2 regions of the Roseibium sp. HPY-6 genome follow, and region 1 is predicted to be linked to the other one. Evidence: riboswitches for the same ligand, from Rfam matches in the RefSeq annotation. Region 1 holds a riboswitch; the other holds the start of a gene.
The links. A riboswitch is a leader RNA that binds a small molecule or an ion and turns the genes downstream of it on or off. The one in region 1 is predicted to bind S-adenosylmethionine.
Positions count from the first base shown of each region.

Region 2: another riboswitch for S-adenosylmethionine. It lies ahead of ABVF61_RS16690 (hypothetical protein); the one in region 1 lies ahead of ABVF61_RS18175 (O-succinylhomoserine sulfhydrylase).

Region 1 is NZ_JBEWCD010000002.1:1,470,124-1,475,117, forward strand. Features, by position in the region: gene ABVF61_RS18165 (YigZ family protein) at 463-1,011, opposite strand; gene ABVF61_RS18170 (2'-deoxycytidine 5'-triphosphate deaminase) at 1,018-2,154, opposite strand; SAM riboswitch at 2,284-2,364, shown strand; gene ABVF61_RS18175 (O-succinylhomoserine sulfhydrylase) at 2,409-3,599, shown strand; gene ABVF61_RS18180 (helix-turn-helix transcriptional regulator) at 3,647-4,366, opposite strand; gene ABVF61_RS18185 (alpha/beta fold hydrolase) at 4,453-4,994, shown strand, end outside.
Region 2 is NZ_JBEWCD010000002.1:1,148,818-1,153,811, reverse strand. Features, by position in the region: gene ABVF61_RS16700 (ABC transporter permease) at 1-960, shown strand, start outside; gene ABVF61_RS16695 (ABC transporter ATP-binding protein) at 957-1,679, shown strand; SAM-I-IV-variant riboswitch at 1,738-1,861, shown strand; gene ABVF61_RS16690 (hypothetical protein) at 1,906-2,193, shown strand; gene ABVF61_RS16685 (acyl-CoA thioesterase) at 2,207-2,545, opposite strand; gene ABVF61_RS16680 (hypothetical protein) at 2,777-2,998, opposite strand; gene ABVF61_RS16675 (group III truncated hemoglobin) at 2,989-3,492, opposite strand; gene ABVF61_RS16670 (RrF2 family transcriptional regulator) at 3,590-4,012, shown strand; gene ABVF61_RS16665 (Crp/Fnr family transcriptional regulator) at 4,159-4,848, opposite strand.

The DNA of each region.
Region 1 (4,994 bases):
TCGGCTGCCCGATCCCGGCTCGTCCTCCGGACGTCCGGGATGACGGTGGTGGGATGTTTTCAAGTGATTGATGCGCTTGCAGAACCGGTATCGAGGATTACCTCTTTCACAGCTCCTTTCTGTCAACGGGAAGCGGATGCACAAGATGAAAAGTCAGTTTTCTTCAAACCCGCAATAACAAAGTGCGCGCAACCCCTGAGCGTGAGCAAGCTCAACAAAACCCTCCGTCGTCTTCCCGGCCAAGCGCAGCGCGAGCCGGGACCGGAGAGGCAGGGCCTCGGCACATTTGAGCGCATGCCCTCGGCTCCCTGATCCCGGCTCACCCTCCGGGCGTCCGGGATGACGATGGTGTAGGGTTGAGGGCAAAAGGATGCAGGCGCTGCCGGTCTAGAAAACAAGCCGCGTCCATCTTTGCCTCTGGAGTGTTGATGTTAAGGTTTACACGGCAATCACGAAAGGACGCTAAAGCTTTGCCAGTGCCTCTTCCGGGCCTTCAACGGTCAGTTCTACACCGGTCTCCGTATAGTTCCGCGCAACGACCGTCAGGCCGAGCCTCTCTATCCTTCGCTCCAGCTCGGAGCTTGCCGCAAACGTTGCGTTCAGTCTTCTGCTCGTGATCTTCTGGAACGGCACGAGATCCGCATTGCCGATAGCATCCTGAGCAGCGCCGGAATAGGCGCGCGCAAGTCCGCCGCCACCAAGTTTGGTACCACCGAAGTAACGCACAATCAGAACGGCGCAATTGATCAGATCGGCGCCCTGAAGCACGCGCAAAGTCGGCATACCTGAAGTTCCGGCCGGTTCGCCATCATCCTTGCCGCTTTCCTCGATCCGGCCGTCATCCAGCAGGCGGCGATGCGCGGTAACGATGTGGTTGGCTTTCCTGTGCTCCTTGCGCAGCGAGTCGAGGCGCTGGTCGAATTGTTGGATCGGCATCAGAAACGCCAGAAAGCGGGACTTCCGGTCCTCCAGAAACCCCTCATATTCGCGCGTGACGGTCTTCAGGGGCATGGCGTCTTACGACGGCACCCGGAAGTGTTTCGACAGTTTCAGTGCCTGGCCCTGGTAGTTCGAGCCGATGCCTTCGCCGTAGAGCGTGACCGGCCGCTCCGCCATGTGCTCATAAACGAGCCGGCCGATAGTCTGACCGTGTTCGACGATAAAGGGAACGTCGTGGGAGCGGACCTCGAGCACGGCCCTGGATCCGACGCCGCCTGCGTCTGCGTGCCCAAACCCGGGATCGAAAAAGCCGGCATAGTGCACCCGAAATTCCCCAACAAGCGGATCGAACGGCACCATTTCGGCGGCAAAATCCGGCGGCACATGGACCGCCTCCTGGCTGACTAGGATATAGAACGCGTCCGGATCGAGGATCAGTTCACCCTTCTGGCGCCGGTAAATCGGTTCCCAGAAATCAAGCGGATCCTGGGCTCCGACTACATCGACGTCAATGAGCCCGGAATGATGCTTGGCGCGATAGCCGATCAGGCTGTCCGGGCCGTTTCCTTCAAGGTCGATCGACAACTGCACACCGCCGCCGATGCGCTCGTTGCCGCCGCTCATCAGCGTATGGGTCCGGTGCACGTCCTCAAGGATGGCATCGGCAATCAGCGAATGACCACGCCGGAAACGGATCTGGCTGAGGCGTGACCCGCTGCGCACGAGGATCGGAAAGGTGAGGGGTGAAATCTCCGCATAAAGCGGACCCTTGTATCCGGCCGGAACCGTGTCGAAGGCAAGGCCATTGTCGGTGATCACGCGTGTGAAAACGTCAAGACGACCGGTCGAACTCTTCGGATTTGCGGTCGCTGAAATGTCTGATGCCAGGGCAAGGCTTTCCTGAAGCGGCACGATATAGACACAGCCGGTTTCCAGGACTGCACCGTCCCTGAGGTCGACCGTGTGAAGTTTCAACTCTTCCAGGCGGTCGGCGACGCGGATTTCGGGGCCAGGCAGAAAGCTGGCACGAACGCGAAAAGCCACCGCGCCGAGGCGAAGGTCCAGACTGGCGGGTTGGATCTGCCCGGAAACAGGGGCTTCATCGGCCGAAATTTCACCGGCGGCGAACATTTCGCGAATGATCCGCTCCGGTAAAATCCCGCTTGCTGCAAGGGTTGCGCTTCCGTTCAAGGCCTCGCCGGTTGGCACGTTCATGAAGAATTCCCGTCTTTTGTCCTTAGAGGAATCCTTAAAGGATAGGTTGGCCCGCGCCAACAGGCTTTGTCGGTTCACGAGAACTTTCGCTGAAGATGATTGACCGCAGCAAGGTTTTCCCTTACCACGGAGCCATTCCGTGGTGATTTGGGCCGGCCGGCTTGCAGCCACGTTAAATAAATCGCTAAAAAAGGCCGGAGGTGCGAACCCCGGTCTTGAGGCTGGGGTTTTTTGCGTTTGGAGCGAACAAGACAATGACTGAGTCCACCACCAAGAACTGGCGTCCTGCAACCTCTTTGGTTCACGGCGGTACCATGCGTTCGCCTTTTGGTGAAACCTCGGAAGCCATGTATCTGACCCAAGGCTTTGTCTACGACAATGCCGAGGCGGCGGAAGCGCGCTTCAATGGCGAAGACCCGGGCTTTGTCTATTCCCGCTATGCCAACCCGACCGTTTCCATGTTTGAAGATCGCATCAAAGCGCTTGAAGGTGCGGAAGCTGCGCGTGGTACTGCGAGCGGCATGGCCGCGGTGAACCTTGCCCTGATGGCGTCAGTCAAGGCCGGCGATCACGTGATCGCGGCAAAAGCGCTGTTCGGCTCCTGCCGCTACATTTGCGAAACACTGTTGCCGCGCTTTGGCGTCGAAAGCACGCTCGTCGACGGGACGGATATCGAACAGTGGAAGGCGGCGGTGCGACCGAACACACGCGCGCTTTTTTTGGAAAGCCCGACCAACCCGACGCTGGAAGTCATCGATGTTTCAGCGGTCGCGGAGATTGCAAAAACGGCCGGCGCGCGCCTTATCGTCGACAACGTGTTTGCCACCCCGCTTTACCAGTCACCGCTTCAGCTTGGGGCCGATGTTGTTGTCTATTCGGCAACGAAGCATATCGATGGCCAGGGTCGATGCCTTGGCGGTGTGGTTCTGTCCGATGAAGAATGGATCGTCGACGAAGTCATGCCGTTTGTGAAGCATACGGGTCCGCATATGAGCCCGTTTAACGCCTGGGTCCTGATGAAGGGCCTTGAAACGCTTCCGATCCGTGTCGCGCGACAGACCGAGAGCGCGGGACAGATTGCCGATTTTCTCGCCGGCCAATCCAAGGTCAAGCGGCTGATCTACCCCGGGCGGGACGACCATCCGCAGGCGGATCTGGCCAAGCGGCAGATGCGTGCCGGTTCGACCATGGTGGCCCTGGAAATCGAAGGCGGCAAAGAGGCGGCCTTCCGCTTCACCAATGCGCTGGACATCATCCGGATCTCCAACAACCTTGGCGATGCGAAAAGCCTGATCACCCATCCGGCAACAACGACGCACCAGTCGATCGGTGAAGAAGCGCGCGCCGAACTCGGTATCACCGACGGCATTTTGCGGCTGTCGGTCGGGCTGGAAGATCCGCAGGATCTGCTGGAAGACGTCGAAAAAGCGCTGAACGCGGTCTGAGGTGATGCTCAGGCAGGGAGAATGAAACCCTGCCTGAACGGTGATCGTCAATCGAACGTCTGCCGAACCGGGCGGACGCTGTCGTCGAAGGGCACATGGCGTCGTCGAAAGGTTGAACCCTCGACGCATTCGGCTGCGCTGATCCGGTCCATTCGGAAGTGCCGGAAATCCTGGCGCGACGGGTCCCAGGCGACCAGATACCAGAGCGGCGGCAGGATCAGCATGGCTTGCGGCTCCACATGCCGCGTCGTCTCAGCGCCCTTCGCGTCCCTATAGCGGAAGCGCAGGTGCAAGCGATTGAGAAAGGCCGGTTCAAAGGCCGGCAGAAGCGCGGGGTCCATTGTTCCCAGATCGGATATGTCGACCTCGGGAGCAAGCGGTCCGACGTAGAGACAATCCAAAAAACGCCGTAAATCCCGAACCTTGTCCGAAGGCAGAGCTTTCTCGATCTTGGCAAGAGCCGCGTCTGCAAGACCCGAGAAGGGAAGGGTGCCGGCAGCTCTCATGCTTGCAACGCTGATCAGAAGCGCGAAGACCTCAGCGACTGAGAGACGCGCAGTGGTCTGGATGGAGTGCGGATCAAGGTAAAGGCCGCCTCCGCGGCCGATTTGCGAGTGAATGGCAAACCCTTCATCGCGCAGGGCTGCAATGTCGCGCAACACAGTGCGCCGAGAAGCGCCAACCTCTTCTGCCAGGCGAGAAATGGTGGATGTGCCTTGACGGCGAAGGTTGCGCACGAGAGCGTCTTGTCGGTGGCGTGCATTCATTTGGTTAGGCTATCGATTAATAGTGCCAGTTTTTGGCACCATTAAGCTTCATGTAACGGCTTTAAAAGTCAACAAGGAGCAGAGCAGTGTTCAATCCAACCGATTTTCCAAGTCCGTGCCTCATTGCTGTGAACGGCGTCGAACTTGAAGTATTTGAAGCAGGACGCGAACATTCGGGAAATCCGATTGTGCTCTGTCACGGTTGGCCGGAACACGCGTTTTCCTGGCGCTACCAGATGCCCGCGCTTGCCGAGGCGGGCTACCATGTCATCGTCCCCAATCAGCGTGGCTACGGAAACTCGTCGCAACCAGGCAATGTTACCGCCTACGATATTGACCATCTGACAGGAGATCTTGTCGCGCTCCTTGATCACTATGGTTACGAGGATGCTGTCTTTGCCGGTCACGACTGGGGAGCGATGGTCGTTTGGGGATTGGCCTTGTTGCATCCGAACCGGGTCCGCAAGGTGATCAACCTGAGCCTGCCGTACCAGGAGCGCGGCGAAAAGCCATGGGTCGAGCTCATGGAGACTTTTCTCGGCGCTGACAATTATTTCGTCCACTTCAACCGGAAGCCGGGCGTAGCGGATGCGGTCTTTCAGGAAAACACCTGCAGGTTTCTCCGAAG
Region 2 (4,994 bases), 320 kb from region 1:
CGCAACCCCACCGAAGCAATAGCTTCCTTACGCGAATGGGTGCAGGGCGAATTCGCGCAACGGCTGAGTGGTCAGGCGGTTCTTCGCTACAGCGGCCAGGACATCGGCATGACGCTTGTTGGCGTCGTTCCCGGACGTGAACTGTCGGTCTCCAAAATCAGCGAAGATATGCGACTGGGGAGTTTTAAAGCGCTCGATACGACTTCAAACGGCCTGGTGATCGGACGCAAGGCCGCCGACCGCCTCGGTGCCGATCTGGGCGATACCGTTATTCTGACGTCTGCGGGCGGGATTGCAAAGCGGTTCAAGATTGTCGGGTTGTTTCACACAGGTGTTACGACGAGCGACGAAGGGCTCGCCTATGCACCTCTCAAGGCCGTTCAGATCCTGCTTGAAAAACCCAATATTATCAATGGCATTTCCATCCGCCTTGCCGATATCGGACAAGCGAATGCCATCGCAGCACGTGCAGAGCGTCAGTTGGGCTACAAGGCAGTTTCCTGGGAGGAAGCGAATGAAGGGCTCATGGAGGCTTTCGTCGTTCGCAACGCCATCATGTACACGGTCGTCGGCGCAATCCTCGTTGTTGCCGGGTTCGGGATCTTCAACATTGTGTCCACGATCGTCCACGAAAAGGCTCGTGATATCGCGATCCTGAAGTCCCTCGGGTTTCCTGAAAGGGACATCCAGCAGATTTTCGTGCTGGAAGGTCTCGTCATCGGCATTCTTGGTGCGATTGTCGGATGTCTGCTCGGGTTTGGTTTGTCGAGTTATCTGGCCACCGTGAAATTCGAGGTCACAACGGACATCGAGATGACCAGACTTCCGATCCACTTTTCCTATCTTCATTATGTGCTTGCGTGTTCCTTGGCTTTGTTTTCCTCGGCGGTAGCGGGTTTCATTCCTGCCAGAAAGGCGGCAAAGCTCAACCCGGTGGACATCATTCGAGGCGCGACATGACTCCCGCCGCAGCGCTACAAAGCGAAACTGACGGTAGTCTTCTGGAAGCCAAGGGTCTGACCAGAATTTTGCCCGCTGTCGTTCCGGTCACGCTCGTTGAAGACGTCAACTTCAAGATTGAACAAGCAGAGTTTGTTGCGATCACAGGCCCATCCGGCTCCGGAAAATCGTCCCTGCTCTACCTGCTCGGATTGCTCGACCGCCCGACAGCTGGAGACATGCTGATCGAAGGCACCCGAACCGCAGATCTTTCGTCTGCCGATTTGGCCAAGTTGCGACTTCAGAAAATCGGCTTTGTCTTTCAGTTTCACTTTCTGCTGCCGGAATTTACGGCGCTTGAAAACATCCTGATCCCGATGCAGAAACTCGGTGCCCTTCCCGTCAGGAGCCAGATTGACCATGCAAAGGGTCTCTTGGCCGATCTCGGCCTGGAAGATTACCTCAACCGCCGCCCGGCGCAGCTATCGGGCGGCCAGCGCCAACGTGTCGCTGTCGCGCGCGCGCTTGCCAATTCGCCGGACCTTATCCTGGCCGATGAACCGACCGGAAGTCTGGATTCCAAGGCCACCGAACAGGTTTTTGACAGCCTGCAATCGATCGTCAAAAGGCAAAACACAACGGTTGTTGCCGTCACACACGATATGGAGCTGGCGTCACGGATGAAGCGAAGAATTCATCTCGTGGATGGGCGCGTGGACTATGATCGCCGTCAGCCGTAAGGACGAAATCAACTTTTTGCGGGTAGCTTGCAAAGCAGAAAAAGTCATGTCATAAGCCCCTCATCATCAAGAGAAGGGCTGGCGCCCTCGCCAACCTGCCAAACCGGGCAAGGTGGTTTCCGCAACAGGGATGCGGCCGGATGGAACCTCAAAGAGGCGTTCCGGCAACAAAGCGGTTTGATTGCATGCGCCAGTCCTCCTCGGGAAACCGATGGAGGATTTTTTGTTGAGTGAGCCTATTTCCGGACGAGCGGCGTTCCTTGTCGAACACCACCAGGCGGTGAAAGCAACTTTCGCCGATACGACTGTCTGGCTGAAGGCTGCTGAAGACTGCGTGATGATGCGCATCAAGAGCCGGAGGATCATTGGCGGTCTTCCGAGGCACAAAGCGCCCTTGTCGCGGGAGCAGCGGATCGACCGCCTACAGAACCTGTTACAACTTTGGGCTTGCGGCTGCACCAGTGCGCTCGACGAAGACCTGTTTGCAGATATCCTGAACAGACGTGAGCCTTGATCTCAGCTCGTGCTCAATTGGGCACGGGGCGTGGCCGCCCGCCATCGTCAACCGATACGAAGGTGAAATGAGCTTCCGTTACCTTTTCACGGTGGCCGTAGCGGTGCCGAAGCGCCCAGGCTTCGAGCCTGATTTCCATTGATGTGTTTCCAACCTTGACGACATCGGTGTAGACGCACAAAACGTCTCCGACGTGAACCGGGCGGATAAACTTCATCCGGTCGACAGCGATGGTCACCACCCTGCCCTCGGCCCGCTGACCGGCAGCGATCCCTCCGGCAAGGTCCATTTGCGACAACACCCAACCTCCGAAGATGTCTCCGGCCGCGTTCGTGTCAGCCGGCATCGCCATTGTGCGAAGGGTCAATTCGCCCGACGGCTTGTCCTCTTCGTTGCTCACGCTTACTCCTCCGTTACAAGTCATGAAAAGACTAACGGGAGACAGGCAGATCACAAGCTCTTCTTGTCAGATCACCAGCATCAGGATCGCCATGATCCACAGCGGAAGTGGCGCGGCAATCCAGATCAGGAGGATCGGCAGGCCGCGTGGTAGGAATTTCGAGACCGACATACGTTTTCCTTTCTAGCTGAACACCGGCATCTCAAACACGGTCAGGACGACGAGTGCTGCCATACCGGCGAAAAAGGCAAGTTTAGCGCTGCCGATCAGTGTCCGTCCGGCAATATCGAGTTTCGGCAGGGGCAGGTCTTTGGAATCCAGATACATCGATGTCAGCATCAGCGTGAACACGGTGAACCAGACGACCACGAGGGCTTCCGCCAAAAGAACAATTGCTACCAGCATGCTCCGCTCCATTCAGAGTGTTGCGATGTCAATTCAGGAGGAGGCATGGAACCCGCATGCCCGAATGTCGCGAGCCAGAGGCTCTGTGCGATCCGTTCGGCAACGGCAATAATCTCGTCGGCGATTTCCGGTACGAAGAGTTCGCGCACAACCGGACGGAACACAGACAGCCAGTCCGCATAGTCCGAACTGACGACCTCTTTCAGTTTCAAATGAGCAGGTACCGGTTTGCCTTTGTACGCGCCGTTCTTCAGCAGAACCGACTGCCAGAAGGCCTCCATCTTCGGCAGATGATCTTCCCATTTGCCATCCAGCCGCTTGTTGAAGATGTCACCCAGCCGCGGATGCTCACGAATGCATCTGTAGAACGTATGAACCATGACCTGGATCGCGTGCACATCTACCGTCTCATACCGGCGCAGCCGATCTCCTGTATCTGAGACCGGACGAGGGCTGAGCTTGTATCTGTCGGCACCGGATATGGGACTTTCCATCACTCTCTCCATAACATTCATTTAAAATGCATCTTTTAAATGCCACATGCCGCAGTTAAAATCAACATCTCAAATGAATGTTTTATGGGACCCTGCCATGCGCCTCAGTCAGGCCAGTGATTTTGCCTTGAGAATTCTGATGGCCACAGGTCAGTCGGAGAGCCCCCAGACCGTCGACAGGCTCAGCACGGAACTTGGTCTGGCCAAGTCGCATGTCATGAAAATCGTCGCGCAGTTGGGACGCAATGGCTACCTCGAAACAACGCGCGGTCGTGGAGGCGGCATCCGTCTGGGCCGGTCGCCGGATGCGATTCGTCTCGGCGATGTCGTCCGGCTGATCGAACCGGACCTGGGCGTGGTCGCCTGTTTGAAGCCGGAAGCGACCGTTTGTGCGTTTCTGCCGCGCTGCGCACTCAAAGGGGCCATGGCGCGCGCCTCCGACGCTTTTCTCGACAGCTTAAACACGGAAACACTGGCAACGATCCTGGCGGGAACGCAGCGCGCGGCTTTGCCCGGATAGTTTTCAGGCGTTCCCGCGACTGGACGGAAGAAAGCGATATCCGGCAATTCCGCCGGTCGGGTATGTCACCCCCGTGGAGATGACACGTTCGCAACCGGCACTTGTCATTGCCGGTCATAACAGCACGTATTTTCGAAAACAGCAGATCAAAGCGTTGCCGCCTGCTCCAGAAACGCGAGATCCTCAAGGCAGTAATAACCGGATATCCGGCTGATGGTGCCGGACCGTTTCCAGTCGTTCAGGACACGGCTGACGTTTTCGCGGGCTGCGCCGGCCATGTTGGCGATATCCGCCTGGCTGAGCTTGTAGTGAATGAGGGTTCGTCCGTCGTCCAGCGGTTTTCCGAAGGTCTCGGACAACTGCAACAGGGTCTGCGCCACGCGCCCGGGCAGCGGCAGGAACGATCTGGCCGCCAGAACGTCGTTGGCATGCCGCAAACGTTTGCCGACAATCGACAGCATGTGCCGGTAAACGGCAGGGTGTTCATCGGAAAACCTCTGGAATGCAGCCTTGTCGATGAATGCAAGCTGCGCTTCCTTCAAGGCGCTGACCGTCGCCGAGCGTGGACGGCCGTCCAGCAGCGCCAGTTCTCCCACCAGATCACCCGGCCCCAGAACCGCCAGAAGCTGTTCATCACCCTCGACGGAAAGCAGAGACACTTTCAGCGACCCTTCCAAAACAGCATAACAACCATTCCCGGGATCGCCGTTTTCGAACAGGATCGTCCCGGCCGCGATCTTCATGGGACGGGCAAGACGCGATAGCCCAACTGCCAATTCCGGCTCAAGCCCTTCCAACGAAAAGCTGTTTTTCAAGAAGTCTTTTATTTCTGCCACACCTACCCCCTGCCAAGGACGTTCACGACATAAAATTGATCCCACACGCAATCCTGTGATTTCCATCACGTGCGTTCAAGAAAAAAATACCTATATCATAAGTCATGGAAGCGGGGCCGCCCCTCCCCCCTTCCTGACCTCCACGA